Regions from separate parts of the Streptomyces sp. NPDC000345 genome, predicted to be linked through region 1. Evidence: riboswitches for the same ligand, from Rfam matches in the RefSeq annotation. Region 1 holds a riboswitch; the other holds the start of a gene.
What was found. Region 1 has a riboswitch for cobalamin ahead of ACFY30_RS00955 (ribonucleoside-diphosphate reductase subunit alpha). Riboswitches for the same ligand answer to the same signal wherever they lie in the genome.
Positions count from the first base shown of each region.

Region 2: another riboswitch for cobalamin. It lies ahead of ACFY30_RS13730 (prenyltransferase/squalene oxidase repeat-containing protein); the one in region 1 lies ahead of ACFY30_RS00955 (ribonucleoside-diphosphate reductase subunit alpha).

Region 1 is NZ_JBIAZE010000001.1:196,190-203,799, forward strand. It holds gene ACFY30_RS00925 (carbohydrate ABC transporter permease) at 1-531, opposite strand, end outside; gene ACFY30_RS00930 (extracellular solute-binding protein) at 633-1,913, opposite strand; gene ACFY30_RS00935 (GntR family transcriptional regulator) at 2,255-3,019, shown strand; gene ACFY30_RS00940 (DUF3311 domain-containing protein) at 3,130-3,396, shown strand; gene mctP (monocarboxylate uptake permease MctP) at 3,393-5,021, shown strand; gene ACFY30_RS00950 (GNAT family N-acetyltransferase) at 5,116-5,622, shown strand; cobalamin riboswitch at 5,662-5,811, shown strand; gene ACFY30_RS00955 (ribonucleoside-diphosphate reductase subunit alpha) at 5,934-7,610, shown strand, end outside.
Region 2 is NZ_JBIAZE010000005.1:134,661-142,270, forward strand. It holds gene ACFY30_RS13715 (hypothetical protein) at 1-137, opposite strand, end outside; gene ACFY30_RS13720 (MBL fold metallo-hydrolase) at 387-1,430, shown strand; gene ACFY30_RS13725 (nuclear transport factor 2 family protein) at 1,634-2,071, shown strand; cobalamin riboswitch at 2,131-2,264, shown strand; gene ACFY30_RS13730 (prenyltransferase/squalene oxidase repeat-containing protein) at 2,381-3,592, shown strand; gene ACFY30_RS13735 (SCO2322 family protein) at 3,589-4,212, shown strand; gene ACFY30_RS13740 (energy-coupling factor transporter transmembrane protein EcfT) at 4,205-5,488, shown strand; gene ACFY30_RS13745 (ABC transporter ATP-binding protein) at 5,485-7,404, shown strand; gene ACFY30_RS13750 (ECF transporter S component) at 7,401-7,610, shown strand, end outside.

The sequences.
Region 1 (7,610 bases):
CTCGACGCCGGGCAGCCGGCTCAGGACCGCGTTGAGGATGCCGTAGTCGGAGTCGAACAGCCATTTGAAGACCGTGGTGGCGACGATGACCGGCATGCCCCAGCTGGCGACGAGGGCGATGTTGACGAGGGTCTTCACCCAGCCGGAGACCCGCTGGAGCAGCAGGGCGACGAGCATGCCGAGGACCATCGTGAGGATCACGCAGCCCGCGGCGAAGACGATCGTGCGGACCACGACCTGCCAGAACTCGCCGTCGGCCAGCACGCCCGAGAAGTTGTCGAACCCGACCGACTCGGCCGGCTGGAAGCCCCACAGCTGGGACTGCCCGAACTTCTGGAAGGAGAGCGTGACCAGACGGACCAGCGGATAGCCCATGACGAGGGCGAGGACCAGCAGGCAGGGAGCGAGCAGCAGCCACGGCGTGCCGGCGGACGCGCGCTTCGCCCGTGACGGTCCCGCCGGAGCGGGAGGTGGGGGTGCCGGCCGCTTCGGCGGCACCTTGGCAGGGGTGGTCGTGTCTGCGGCACTCATCCGCGCGCTCCTCAGCGGTCCCTCGGGTCGTACGGAGGCGAAGCCCCGAACGGGTCGTACGGGAGGCGGCGCCCGGCACCGGGCCGGGCGCCGCCGTCAGGTCACGAGTTGTTGATGACCTTGTCGATCGCGGCGTCCGCTTCCTTCGCGGCCTCCTCGACCGACTTCTTGCCGGTGCCGATGGACTGCAGCATGTTCTGCAGGACCTGGGCCTTCTCCACCTGGCCCCAGCCGGGGGCCATCGGGACGAACCAGTTGGACTCGGCCGCGGTGGCCGGGACGGCCGTCGCCGGGTCGTTCTTGAGGGTCGCGAGGTCGGTCTTGTTGTTGGGCAGGTTGCCCTTGGCCATCAGGCCCTTCTGCCCGGAGGGGCCGGTGAAGGCGTTGATCCACTCGGCGGCGAGGTCCTGCGCGTCCGACTTCACCGGGACGGCGAGGTCGGAGCCGCCCAGGAACACCGGGAGGTTCTTGCCGGACGGGCCGGGCATCACGAAGTTCTCGACGTTGCCCGCGAGCTTGCCGGTCTTGTCGTTCTCCTTGGCCGCGGCGGTCGCGCCCTCCCAGGCGGGGGCGAAGATCATGCCGGACTTGCCCTGGCCGTAGACGATGTACCGGTCGGACTCGTCCTTGGTCTTGTCGCCGTGCATGTACGTGTCGACGACCGTCTTGAACTCCTCGAGCCCCTTGAGGGACTCGGCCGAGGACAGGTTGGCCTTCCACTTGCCGCCCGACTCGACGGCGATGGAGCCGCCGGCGTCGTAGACGAAGGACATGGCCGCGTACCAGTCACGGGTGGGCTGGTACCAGGCGGAGAACTTGTCGCCCTCCTTCTTCTGGACCTTGTCGAGGGCGGCGGTCAGTTCGGCGTACGTCTTGGGCGTGGACTTCACTCCGGCCTTGGCGAAGACGTCCTTGCGCCAGTTGGCGACGCGGCCGCCGGCGTAGTACGGGACGCCGTAGGTCTTGCCGTCGTAGGTCACCGAGGCCTTGAGGCCGTCGAGCCAGGCGGAGGAGTTGTCGAACTTCGCGGCGTCGAGGGGGGCGAAGGCGCCCTTGACCATGTAACCGAGCATCTCGGTGTTGCCCATCTCGACGACGTCGGGGGCCTTGTCGGTGGCGAGGACCGCGTCGAGCTTGGCGTTCTTGTCGGGCCAGCCGTAGTACTCGTGGTCGATCTTGACGCCGGGGTGCTTCTTCAGCACCGCCGCGTCGGCGGCCTTCACCAGCTCGGGCCAGTTGTTCTGGGCGTCGACGGTCAGCCAGACCGTCAGTTCCTTGGCGTCGGAGCCCTTCGAGTCCCCGCTGCCCTTGTCGTCCCCGCACGCCGCGATGGAGACCATCATGCCCGCGATACCGATCGCGGCTATCAGCTTGCGCTTCACGCCACCCTCCTCAGGGATGCCCACACCTCCCGCCCATAGACCGGGACCTGGACCAATGGTGTAGACCAGTGCGCCGAGCTTGGCTCAGACCAATACGGCTGTCAAGAGTGGCCGAATCCCCTTTGACCAGCCGTTATGGGAGCTACATATGCAGGAACCTTTAAGTAAGAAACCGTCGAAAACATCGACCGCGGTGGGCGTGGCTCCGGTAGACCAGTTGCCGGATGGACTAGACCAGCAAAGGTTGCGACGGTATACAGAGGGGATCACGGAACAGCGGAGCACTCAGCACCGTGTCCGTGCCACGATGTGACCCGCATCCGGAGCCGGGAAGGCAGGCCATGAGCACCGACGTCAGCAGTGCGGAGAACGAGGGTGGGACGACCGTCCGTACCGCGCGCGTGCCCAAGTACTACCGCCTGAAGAAGCACCTGCTCGACATGACGGAGACCCAGGCGCCGGGCACCCCGGTCCCGCCGGAGCGGACCCTCGCGGCCGAGTTCGACACCTCGCGCACGACCGTCCGCCAGGCCCTCCAGGAACTGGTCGTCGAAGGCCGCCTGGAACGCATCCAGGGCAAGGGCACGTTCGTCGCCAAGCCGAAGGTCTCCCAGGCCCTGCAGCTCACCTCGTACACCGAGGACATGCGCGCCCAGGGACTGGAGCCCACCTCCCAGCTGCTGGACGTCGGCTACATCACCGCCGACGACACCCTCGCCGGCCTGCTCGACATCACCGCCGGCGGCCGGGTGCTGCGCGTCGAGCGGCTGCGCATGGCCAACGGCGAGCCGATGGCCATCGAGACCACCCACCTCTCGGCCAAGCGCTTCCCCGCGCTGCGCAGGTCCCTGGCCAAGTACACGTCGCTGTACACCGCGCTGGCCGAGGTCTACGACGTCCATCTCGCCGAGGCCGAGGAGACCATCGAGACCTCCCTGGCCACCCCGCGCGAGGCGGGCCTGCTCGGCACCGATGTCGGCCTGCCCATGCTGATGCTCTCCCGCCACTCGCTGGACAAGGAGGGCCATCCCGTGGAGTGGGTGCGCTCGGTGTACCGGGGCGACCGGTACAAGTTCGTGGCGCGGCTGAAGAGGCCCACGGAGTAGCTTTTCTCGATCGACATGCGGACGCGGTCTTCCACTGCCCTTTATCCGTCACCTACATTGCCTGCGCATTACAACGGTGATCGGTGATCAGTTAGGGGACGGAGCCGCCGATGTCAGACACCCCGGAAGTGACGAGAGGGCCGGTGGTGACGCCTGTGCGCGTCGTCATCGGCCTCTGCCTGCTCGCGCCGTTCGTGGCGATGCTGTGGGTGGGTTCCTACGCGAAGGTGGATCCGGCGTTCATCGGGATCCCCTTCTTCTACTGGTACCAGATGCTGTGGGTGCTGATCTCCACCGCGCTCACGATGGTCGCGTACAAGCTGTGGCAGCGTGACCAGCGCGCCCGCAAGGCCCCGGCCGGGGGTGCGCAGAAGTGAAGGACGGCGTGAACGGCGTGGCACTCGCCGTCTTCATCTTCTTCTTCCTGGCCGTGACGGCCATGGGCTTCCTGGCCGCGCGCTGGCGCAAGGCCGAGAACGAGCACAGTCTCGACGAATGGGGACTGGGCGGCCGGTCGTTCGGCACCTGGGTCACCTGGTTCCTGCTGGGCGGCGACCTCTACACGGCGTACACCTTCGTCGCCGTGCCGGCGGCGATCTACGCGGCGGGCGCGGCGGGCTTCTTCGCGGTGCCCTACACGATCCTCGTGTACCCGCTGATCTTCACGTTCCTGCCCCGCCTGTGGTCGGTCTCGCACAAGCACGGGTACGTGACGACCTCGGACTTCGTGCGCGGCCGCTGGGGCTCCAAGGGCCTGTCGCTGGCGGTGGCGCTGACCGGCATCCTGGCGACGATGCCCTACATCGCGCTGCAACTCGTGGGCATCCAGGCGGTGCTCGACGTGATGGGCGTCGGCGGCGGCGAGAACACGAACTGGTTCGTCAAGGACCTGCCGCTGCTGATCGCGTTCGGCGTGCTGGCCGCGTACACCTACTCGTCCGGTCTGCGGGCCCCCGCGCTGATCGCGTTCGTGAAGGACACGCTGATCTACATCGTCATCGCGGTGGCGATCATCTACATCCCGATCAAGCTGGGCGGCTTCGACGACATCTTCGCCAAGGCGGGCGAGGCGTTCGGCCAGACCAACCCGGCCACGGGCAAGCCGCGCGGCGCGCTGGCCCCGGCCGAACCCGGCCAGTGGACCTACGCCACCCTGGCCCTCGGCTCCGCGCTCGCGCTGTTCATGTACCCGCACTCCATCACCGCGACCCTCTCCTCCAAGAGCCGTGAGGTGATCCGCCGCAACACCACGATCCTGCCGCTGTACTCGCTGATGCTGGGCCTGCTGGCACTGCTGGGCTTCATGGCGATCGCCGCCGGGGTCAAGGTCACCAACGGACAGCTGGCCATCCCCCAGCTGTTCGAGAACATGTTCCCGGCGTGGTTCGCGGGTGTGGCGTTCGCGGCGATCGGCATCGGCGCCCTCGTGCCGGCGGCCATCATGTCGATCGCGGCCGCGAACCTGTTCACCCGCAACATCTACAAGGACTTCATCAAGCCGGACGCCACGCCCGCGCAGGAGACCAGGGTCTCCAAGCTGGTGTCCCTGCTGGTGAAGGTGGGTGCCCTGGTCTTCGTCCTGACCATGGACAAGACGGTCGCCATCAACTTCCAACTGCTGGGCGGCATCTGGATCCTGCAGACCTTCCCGGCCCTGGTCGGTGGCCTGTTCACCCGCTGGTTCCACCGCTGGGCGCTGCTCGCGGGCTGGGCGGTCGGCATGGTCTACGGCACGGTCGCCGCGTACGGCGTCGCCTCCCCCACCCAGAAGCACTTCGGCGGCTCGGCGAAGGAGATCCCGGGCATCGGCGAGATCGGCTACATCGGTCTCACCGCGTTCGTCCTCAATGTCGTCGTGACCGTGGTCCTGACCTTCGCCCTCAAGGCCGTGAAGGCTCCCGAGGGCATCGACGAGACCAGGCCGCAGGACTACACGGCGGACGCCGGGGACCCGGGGGTACAGGTGGAGCTGCCGCCGGCGACCGCCGGAGCGTCCCACTAGGCCCTGTCGTCACACCAGGGCCTGGGCAGGACCGTGGCGGACCGCCGGGAAATCCGGCGGCCCGCCGTCGTGTGCATGGGGCACACTGCGCGCCATGGACATCCGGATCAGGCAAGCGGAACCCGCCGAGTACGCCGCCCTCGGCGAGATGACGGCCCGTGCCTACCTCGAAGACGGCCTGCTCGACTACGGAGAGGGCGACGAGTACCTGCCCGTGCTGAAGGACGTGGCCGGGCGCGCGGCCGCCGCCGAGGTCCTCGTGGCCGTGGAGGGCGACCGGCTCCTCGGCGGAGTCACCTTCGTCCCCGGCCCCGGTCCCGTCGCCGACATCGCCCGTCCCGGCGAGACGGAGATCAGGGCGCTCGCCGTCGCGCGCGAGGCACGGGGCCGGGGCGCCGGTGAGGCCCTCGTGCGGAGCTGTGTCGACCGCGCCCGGGCCATGGAGGGCCGCACCGCCGTCGTCCTGTCGACCCAGCGCGCCATGCACGCCGCCCACCGCCTCTACGAGCGCCTCGGCTTCGTCCGCACACCGGAGCGGGACTGGAATCCCGTGCCGCACCTGGACGACATCACTCTCCTCACCTACAAGTTGACACTCTGAAACCACCCCGACACAACATCTGGGGGTGGCGTGACGGGTGAGCACAAGATGTATGCTCATGCTCGCTGTCGCCGCAGGGGAATCCGGTGCGAATCCGGAACTGTCCCGCAACGGTGTACTTGCGTGTGTACCCACCCGTGTCCGCACGCCTGTCCAGTCCGAGGACCTGTCGGCAGCGCACCCGGCCGTCCGGCTCGGGTGCCTTGACGTCCGGGCCTCGTGGAGTGGGCCGGTGGGCGCGACGCTGCGTGCGCTCGTGTGCTGCCCCCTGCTCCGCGCCAGGCCCCCTGCCGAGCGAGGGAGAGCCCCACGTGACCATCGCGCCAGCCGATCCGGTCTCAGCCGTCCTGCCGGAAACCGACGGTCCCGGTGCCGCGCTGCTGCGGACCCTGACCGAGCTGACCGCCGACCTCCCCGACGCCGACCCCGGCCGGGTCGCCGCCGCCGCGCTGCGCGGCCGGTCCGCCGGGGCGGACGAGACGGAGCTGCGCGAGCTGGCCACGGAGGCGGCCGCCGGCCTGATCTCCGAGGACCCCGCCTACTCCCGGCTGGCCGCCCGGCTGCTGACGATCAGCATCGCCACGGAGGCCGCCTCCCAGGGCGTCACCTCGTTCACCGGGTCCGTCGCCGTCGGTCACCGCGAGGGCCTCATCGCCGACCGCACCGCCGACTTCGTCCGGCTGCACGCGGCCCGGCTGGACGCGCTGACCGACCCGGCCGCCGACGACCGCTTCGGCTACTTCGGGCTCCGCACCCTGCACAGCCGCTACCTGCTGCGGCACCCGCACACCCGCAAGGTCGTCGAGACGCCCCAGCACTTCCTGCTGCGGGTGGCCTGCGGTCTCGCCGAGGACGACACCACCCGCGCCCTGGACGAGGTCGCGGCGCTCTACGGGCTCATGAGCCGCCTCGACTACCTGCCGTCCTCCCCCACCCTCTTCAACTCCGGCACCCGGCACCCCCAGATGTCGTCCTGCTACCTCCTCGACTCCCCGCTGGACGAGCTGGACTCGATCTACGACCGCTACCACCAGGTGGCCCGGCTCTCCAAGCACGCCGGCGGCATCGGGCTGTCGTACTCCCGGATCCGCAGCCGCGGTTCGCTGATCCGCGGCACCAACGGGCACTCCAACGGCATCGTCCCGTTCCTGAAGACCCTGGACGCCTCCGTCGCCGCCGTGAACCAGGGCGGCCGGCGCAAGGGCGCGGCCGCGGTCTACCTGGAGACCTGGCACTCCGACATCGAGGAGTTCCTGGAGCTGCGCGACAACACCGGTGAGGACGCCCGCCGTACCCACAACCTGAACCTCGCGCACTGGATCCCGGACGAGTTCATGCGCCGGGTCAACGCCGACGAGCAGTGGTCGCTGTTCTCCCCCTCCGACGTGCCCGAGCTGGTCGACCTGTGGGGCGAGGAGTTCGACGCCGCGTACCGCGGGGCGGAGGCGGCGGGGCTCGCCAAGAGGACCATCGCGGCCCGTGATCTGTACGGCCGGATGATGCGGACCCTCGCGCAGACCGGCAACGGCTGGATGACCTTCAAGGACGCGGCCAACCGCACCGCCAACCAGACGGCCGAGCCGGGCCAGGTGATCCACTCCTCCAACCTCTGCACGGAGATCCTGGAGGTCACGAACGACGGCGAGACCGCGGTGTGCAACCTGGGTTCGGTGAACCTCGGGGCCTTCGTGGCCGACGGGGACATCGACTGGGAGCGCCTGGACGCCACCGTCCGCACCGCCGTCACCTTCCTCGACCGGGTCGTCGACATCAACTTCTACCCGACCGAGCAGGCGGGCCGGTCGAACGCCAAGTGGCGTCCGGTGGGCCTGGGCGCGATGGGTCTGCAGGACGTCTTCTTCAAGCTGCGGCTGCCCTTCGACTCCCCCGAGGCCCGCCTGCTGTCCACGCGGATCGCCGAGCGCGTCATGCTCGCCGCGTACGAGGCCTCCGCCGACCTGGCCGAGCGCAACGGCCCGCTGCCGGCC
Region 2 (7,610 bases), on a different contig from region 1:
TTGATCTTCTTGTAGCCGTAGCCGTCCATATCGGTACGCCAACTGGCCCAGAAGTCTCGCTCGGTCGGGGAGCCGAGCATGCCGATGAGACGAAGCAGTCGGTCCAGATCGAAGCAGTCGTGGCGGCGAGTCGTCATGACCGGGACGCTAGCGGGGCCGCTCCCGCACCGCCACGCACCTGCTGGTTATCAGCCAGAAGACAGACGCCAAGCCGCTCATGGCGGACACAGTGAAGTCCGCCGCCCGCCCCCCGCCGTCGGGCTGACGCGACGACAGACGACCGCTCCACAGCTGATCGGAACGAACCTCACAAAGCTTCCCCCCGGCCGATCTGACACACCATCAGTTCTGGTTATAGTGGGCCATGGCCTTGGGACGGAGGGCAGATGACGAGCAGCAGCGGCGATCCCCAGGTGTACGACCACGGCGGCGGAGTCCGCTCGCTGCGGGTGCCCATCCCGGACAACCCGCTCGGCCACACCCTCGTGTACGTCGTCGACACCGACCGCGGTCCGGTCCTGGTCGACACCGGCTGGGACGATCCCGCCTCCTGGGACACGCTGACCGCCGGACTGTCCGCCTGCGGCACGCCGGTCACCGAACTCCACGGTGTCGTCATCACCCACCACCACCCCGACCACCACGGCCTCTCCGGCAAGGTGCGGGAGGCGTCCGGGGCGTGGGTGGCGATGCACGCGGCGGACGCGTCGATCGTGCGGCGGACCCGTGAGACGCGCGCCGAGCGCTGGTACACGTACATGGCGGAGAAGCTGACCGCCGCGGGAGCACCCGACGAGCACATCGCCCCTCTGCGCACGGCCCGGCGCCGTACGCTTCCCGGGCTCTCCCCCGCCCTCCCCGACCGCGAGATCGTCCCCGGCGAACTGCTCGACCTGCCCGGCCGCCGGCTGCGCGCGATCTGGACCCCCGGCCACACTCCCGGCCATGTCTGCCTCCACCTGGAGGAGGAGCACCCGGCCGAACTGGCGGGCCACGGCCGTCTGTTCTCCGGCGATCATCTCCTTCCCGAGATCAGCCCCCACATCGGCCTGTACGAGGACCCCGACGACACCACCGTCACCGACCCCCTCGGCGACTACCTCGACTCCCTCGAACGCGTCGGCCGCCTCGCCCCCGCCGAGATCCTCCCGGCCCATCAGCACGCCTTCACCGACGCCCCGGCCCGGGTGCGGGAGCTGCTCACCCACCACGAGGCCCGCCTGACCGGCCTCCGCGCCCTCCTCGCCGCTCCCCTCACCCCCTGGCAGCTCGCCGAACGCATGGAGTGGAACCGCCCCTGGGAGCAGATCCCCTACGGGTCGAGGAACATCGCGGTCTCGGAGGCGGAGGCGCATCTGCGGCGGCTGGTGAAGCTGGGGCACGCGGAGGCGGTGGCGGGGAGCGATCCGGTGACGTACGTGGCGGTGTGAACCTGGAACCGGGGCGGAGGCCGGGGCGGAGGCCGCCCGGGCCGGAGGCCGGGTGACGGTGACGGTCCGGTGCGTGGAGCCCGGTGACGGGCCGCGTGAAGGTCCGCTGTGAGCGGCGCCGTTCACGGAGGCGAACCATGCCGTTCACGACACGGCCCTACGGTGCTCCCACACCCCTCCCGGACCCTCAGGTGGCGACACCCATGGACCCGATCGAGCAGCTTCTCGCCGAACGAGCCTGCCAGCGCCTGCTCCTCGACCTCGTCCGCCGTCTCGACCTCGGCGAACCCGGCTCCGTGGCCGAGCTGTTCACCGAGGACGGCACGTGGACATGGCCCGAGGGCGACCGGCTGGTCCAGGGCCGCGCCGCCCTGCGCGCCCACTTCGGCTCCCCCGCCGACCGCGACGCCCGCCGGCTGATGGCCGACGTCCGCGTCCAGGTGACGTCCCCGGACACGGCGAGGGCGACCTCGTACTTCACCACGTACCGCGTGGACGACGGCCCCGGCATCCGGGAGACCGCGCCGCCGGTCCGCATAGGCCACTACGAGGACACCCTCCACCGCACGCCCGACGGCTCCTGGCTCCTGGCGGCCCGCACGCTGCGCCTGCCCTTCGACGGCCCGACCCCCCGACTCTGACCGGCCGGGGCGCGGGGCCCCGGGGTGCCCTCACAGGCTCCCCTCAGGCGGTCGGCTACCTGCGGGTAGAGTGACCGCGTCGTCATCACACCCGTACGGGGGGAAGCCGGTGCAATTCCGGCGCTGACCCGCAACCGTGAACCACCGCGCCGGTGGTGAGCCGGACTGCCCCGTGCGGACGTTGACCGGCTCACGTGCGCGGCAGCCCGCCGTCGCACGGCACCGTCGAGGTCTACGGAGCCGAGCCGCCGGGATGTCCCGTGCTGCCCGGCTCCCGGACCTCCCGACCGGGAGAGGCACCCGCCGATCATGAAGTTCCGCCACAGCGCCGCGGCCCTGGCCGCCACCACCGCCGCAGTCCTGGGTGCCGCCGTCCCGTCCGTCGCCGCCACCCCCACGCCGTCGGCCGCGATACCCGACGGCCTGTACGGCACCGCCGACCCGACGTACGACGGCGTGTGGCGCCAGTCGCTGGCGCTGCTCGCGCAGGACACCGTGGGCGTGGTCCCCGCCGACCGGGCCGTCGCGTGGCTGGCGGGGCAGCAGTGCGCCAACGGGGCGTTCGCGCCGTTCCGCGCCGACACCACCAAGGCCTGCGCCGCCGGACTCCAGGTCGACACCAACAGCACCGCCGCCGCCGTCCAGGCGCTGGCCGCCGTCGGCGGGCACGACGGCGTGACCGGCAAGGCCGTCACCTGGCTGAAGTCCGCGCAGAACACCGACGGCGGCTGGGGCTACTCCCCCGGCGGGGCCAGCGACGCCAACTCGACGTCCGTCGTCATCGGCGCGCTGACCGCCGTGGGAGAGAAGCCGGCGGATGTCCGCAAGGGCGGCCGGTCCCCGTACGACGCCCTGATGAAGCTCGCCCTGCCGTGCGAGGGCGAGGGCGCGGGCGCCTTCGCCTACCAGCCGGACAAGAAGGGCGGGCTGGCCGCCAACGCGGACGCGACGGCCGCGGGCGTGGTGGGCGCGCTCGGCAGGGGCCTGGTGGTGACCTCGGGCAAGGAGGCGGCCGCGGCCTGCGCCGACGCCGACCGGCCGACGCCGGGGCAGGTGGCGGCCAACGGCGCCTCCTACCTCGCGCGGGCGCTCGCCGGGAACGGGTACCTCACCTCCGTCCTCCCCGGCGCGCAGGACCAGCCCGACTACGGCAACACCGCCGACGCGGTGGTCGCGCTCGCCGCGCAGGGCGGGGCCGCCCAGGCCACGAAGCCCCTGCGGTGGCTGGAGCGGAACTCCGCGGCCTGGGCGCGGCAGAGCGGCCCCGCCGCGTACGCCCAGCTCATCTTCGCGGCACACGCCACGGGCACCGACCCCCGCGACTTCGGCGGCACCGACCTGGTCGCGAAGCTCAACGCGACGGGTCCCGCGCCGCAGGCCACGGAGAACGCGGCGGAGAAGCCGGACCGGAAGGACGAGGGCGACGACGGGTACGGCACGTGGTGGACCATCGGTGTCTTCCTCGTCGCCGGTGTCGGCATCGGCTTCCTGATCAGCGGCCGCAGGAAGCAGCAGCCGTGAGGCGCCGCCGCTGCGTCCTGCTCCTCGCCGCGCTGTTCCTGACCCTGGCGGGCACCGGCCCGGCCCACGCCACCGGCTACCGCTACTGGTCCTTCTGGGAACGCGCCGGCGGCCACTGGTCGTACGCCACCCAGGGGCCGGGCACCGCCCGCCCCTCCGACGGCGACGTCCAGGGCTTCCGCTTCGCGGTCAGCGCGGACTCCGAGGACGCGTCCCGGCCCCGGGGCGCGGCCTCCTTCGGCGCGATCTGCGCGCGGACGCCCGCGAAGTCCGGCACGAAGCGGGTGGCCCTGGTCATCGACTTCGGCACCCGGCGGGACGCCCCGTCCGGCGCGACCCCGCCCGCCCCGCGCCGGGCCTGCGCCCGGGTCTCCCCCGAGGCCACGACGGCAGAGGCCCTGGCCTCCGTCGCCAAGCCCCTCCGCTACGACACGAACGCCCTGCTGTGCGCGATCGCGGGGTACCCGAGGACGGGGTGCGGGGAGCAGGTGTCGGCGCGGCCCGAGGCGGAGCCCGACCCCGACGGCGGGCCGTCGGTGGGCGTGTACGCGGGCGCGGCGGTGGTGGCGGTCCTGGCAGCGGCAGCGGTCCGGCAGGCCCGGCGGCGCGGGAATGCGTGACGAGCGCGGCCGCGGGCAGGCGTACCGCCGGGGCGGCACGGGTGGGCGGCGCGGGTCCCTCCGCCCGGACGGAGCCGGGAGCGGAGGCGGCACCCCGCAAGCGCGGGCCGGCGCCGTCTCACGGCACCCCCGCTCCACCCAGTCGGCTCCGGCCGGCGCCGTCTCGCGGCAGCCCCGCTCCGCCCCGCCGGCTCCGGCCGCCGCTTTCGCCCCCGCCCGGTTCCACCCCGCCGCCTGGTGGCTCTGGTCCCTCTCCCTCGGCACCGCCGCGACCCGCACCACCAACCCCCTCCTCCTCGCGCTCCTCCTCACCACCTCCGCCTACGTCGTGGTCACCTGCCGCCCCCGAACCCCCGCCCCCTGGGCCCGCTCCTACCCCGCCTTCCTCAAACTCGCCCTCGCCGTCATAGCCATCCGCCTCCTGTTCACCCTCACCCTCGGCTCCGCCGTCCCCGGCACCCACACCCTGCTCACCCTCCCCGAAGTCCCCCTCCCGGCCTGGGCCCAGGGCATCCGTCTCGGCGGACGGGTGACCGCCGAAGCCCTTCTGTTCTCCCTCTACGACGCCCTCCGCCTCGCCACCCTGCTGGTCTGCGTCGGCGCCGCGAACGCGCTGGCGAGTCCCTCCCGCCTCCTCAAGTCCCTCCCCGGCGCGCTGTACGAGACGGGCGTGGCCGTCGTCGTGGCCCTCACCTTCGCCCCGAACCTCATCGCCGACGTCCACCGCCTGCGCGCCGCCCGCCGTCTGCGCGGCCGCCCGGACCGAGGCGTGCGGGGCCTGCTCCAGGTGGGCCTCCCGGTCCTCGAGGGCGCCCTCGAACGCTCCGTCGCCCTCGCCGCCGCGATGGACGCCCGGGGCTACGGCCGTACCGCCGACGTCCCCGCCCCCGTCCGCCGTACGACGACGGCCCTCACCCTCGGCGGCCTGCTCGGCGTCTGCGCGGGAACGTACGGGCTCCTGGCCGCCGCCGGAGCCGGCTACGGCCTCCCCCTCCTCCTCGCCGGCCTCACCGCCGCCCTCGCCGGACTGCGCCTGGGCGGCCGCCGTTCCCCCCGCACCCGCTACCGTCCGGACCGCTGGACCCCGCGCGCCTGTCTGACGGCCGTCTCCGGCATCGCGACCGCCGCGCTGCTCACCCTCGCCGCCACCACGGACCCGGCGGCCCTGCACCCCGGGGTGGTCCCGCTGAGCGCGCCCACCCTCCCGCTCTGGCCCGCGGCGGCCGTCCTCCTGGGCCTCCTGCCCGCCTTCCTGCACAAGGAGCAGCCGTCGTGATCCGCTTCGAGAACGTCTCCGTGACCTACGACGGCATGTCCCGGCCGACCCTCCACCAGGTCGACTTCACGATCCCCGAGGGCGAACTCGTCCTGCTCGCTGGCCCGTCCGGGGTCGGCAAGTCGACGCTGCTCGGCACGGTCTGCGGCCTCGTCCCGCACTTCACCGGGGGCACCCTGCACGGCCGGGTCACGGTCGCCGGCCGTGACACCCGGACCCACAAGCCCCGTGAACTCGCCGACGTGGTGGGGACGGTGGGCCAGGATCCGCTCTCCCACTTCGTGACGGACACGGTGGAGGAGGAACTGGCCTACGGCATGGAGTCGCTGGGCCTGTCCCCGGAGGTCATGCGCCGCCGCGTCGAGGAGACCCTCGACCTCCTCGGCCTCGCCGCCCTGCGCGACCGTCCCCTCGCCTCCCTCTCCGGCGGGCAGCAGCAGCGCGTGGCGATCGGCTCGGTGCTCACCCCGCACCCCCGCGTCCTCGTCCTCGACGAACCGACCTCCGCCCTCGACCCGGCCGCCGCCGAGGAGGTCCTCGCGGTGCTGCTCCGGCTCGTCCACGACCTCGGTACGACCGTGCTGCTCGCGGAGCACCGTCTGGAACGCGTGCTGCAGTACGCCGACCAGGTCGCCCTCCTCCCGGCCCCGGCCACGGCCCCGCTCCTCGGCTCCCCGGCGGAGATGATGGCCGTGTCCCCGGTGTACCCGCCGGTGGTGGATCTGGGCCGCCTCGCGGGCTGGACCCCCCTCCCCCTGACCGTCCGCGACGCCCGCCGCCGCGCGACGGACCTCCGCGAGCGCCTGACCCCCCACGAGACCACCCCGCCGGACAGGACCCGGAACTCCCCGCCGACCCCACCCCGGCCCACCCCGGCCCACGGCGACACAGCGCCCCCGCCCCCGAGCCCCACCCCCGGCGCCCCGAGCACCCCACCGACCGCACCCCGGGTCGCCCCGCCCGACCCGCCCACAGCCACCGCCCCCGGCACCCCAACACCCCCGGCCTTCGGCAACACGGCGGCCCCGTCCCCGGACCGCACGTCCGCCCCCACCGCACCCCGGTCGTCCGCGCCCCGGCGCCTCTCCTTCTCCTTCTGGCGCAAGCGCGCCGGCGTCGCCCCCGGCGTGTCCGGCGCGTCAGGCGCGTCCGGTGAAGTAGGTGCCCCCGTCGCCGAAGCGCGTGCGCTCGCCGTGCGCCGTGACCGTGTCCAGGCGCTCCGGCGCGTCGACCTCGCCGTGGGTCCCGGGGAGACCGTCGCGCTCATGGGCCGCAACGGCGCCGGAAAGTCCACCCTTCTCTCCGCCTTCGTGGGCCTCGTCGAGCCGTCCGCCGGGGCGGTCCGCGTCGGCGGCGCGACCCCGCACCGCACACCGCCCCGCGACCTGGTGCGCCGGGTCGGGCTGGTCCCGCAGGAGCCCCGTGACCTGCTGTACGCGGACACGGTGGGCGCCGAGTGCGCGGCCGCCGACCGGGACGCGGGGGCCGCGCCCGGCACCTGCCGTGAACTGGTCGGCGAGCTCCTCCCCGGGATCACCGACGGCACCCATCCGCGCGACCTCTCCGAGGGCCAGCGCCTCACACTCGCGCTCGCCGTCGTCCTGACCGCCCGTCCGCCTCTCCTCCTCCTCGACGAACCGACCCGGGGCCTGGACTACGCGGCCAAGGCCCGTCTGGTGGCCGTCCTGCGCGGGCTGGCCGCGGCGGGTCACGCGATCGTCCTCGCGACGCACGACGTGGAACTGGCCGCCGAGCTGGCCCACCGGGTCGTCCTGCTCGCCGACGGCGAGGTGATCGCCGACGGCCCGACGGCGGAGGTGGTCGTGTCCTCGCCCTCCTTCGCCCCGCAGGTGACGAAGATCCTGGCCCCGCAGCCCTGGCTCACCGTGGCGCAGGTGAGGGAGGCGCTTTCGTGACCCGTACCAGGGCCGTCCCGCTGGGCCCGCGTTCCCTCGTCTCCCTCGTGCTGGTCAGCGCGGTCGGCGTCGTCGCCTTCACCTGGCCCTTCCTCGCCCCGCCCGCCTCCGCCCTGAACGCCCACGCCCAGGACGCCCCCTGGCTCTTCGCGGGCCTGCTGGTGCTGCTGGTGGCGGTGGTGGCGGCCACGATCTCGGAGTCCGGT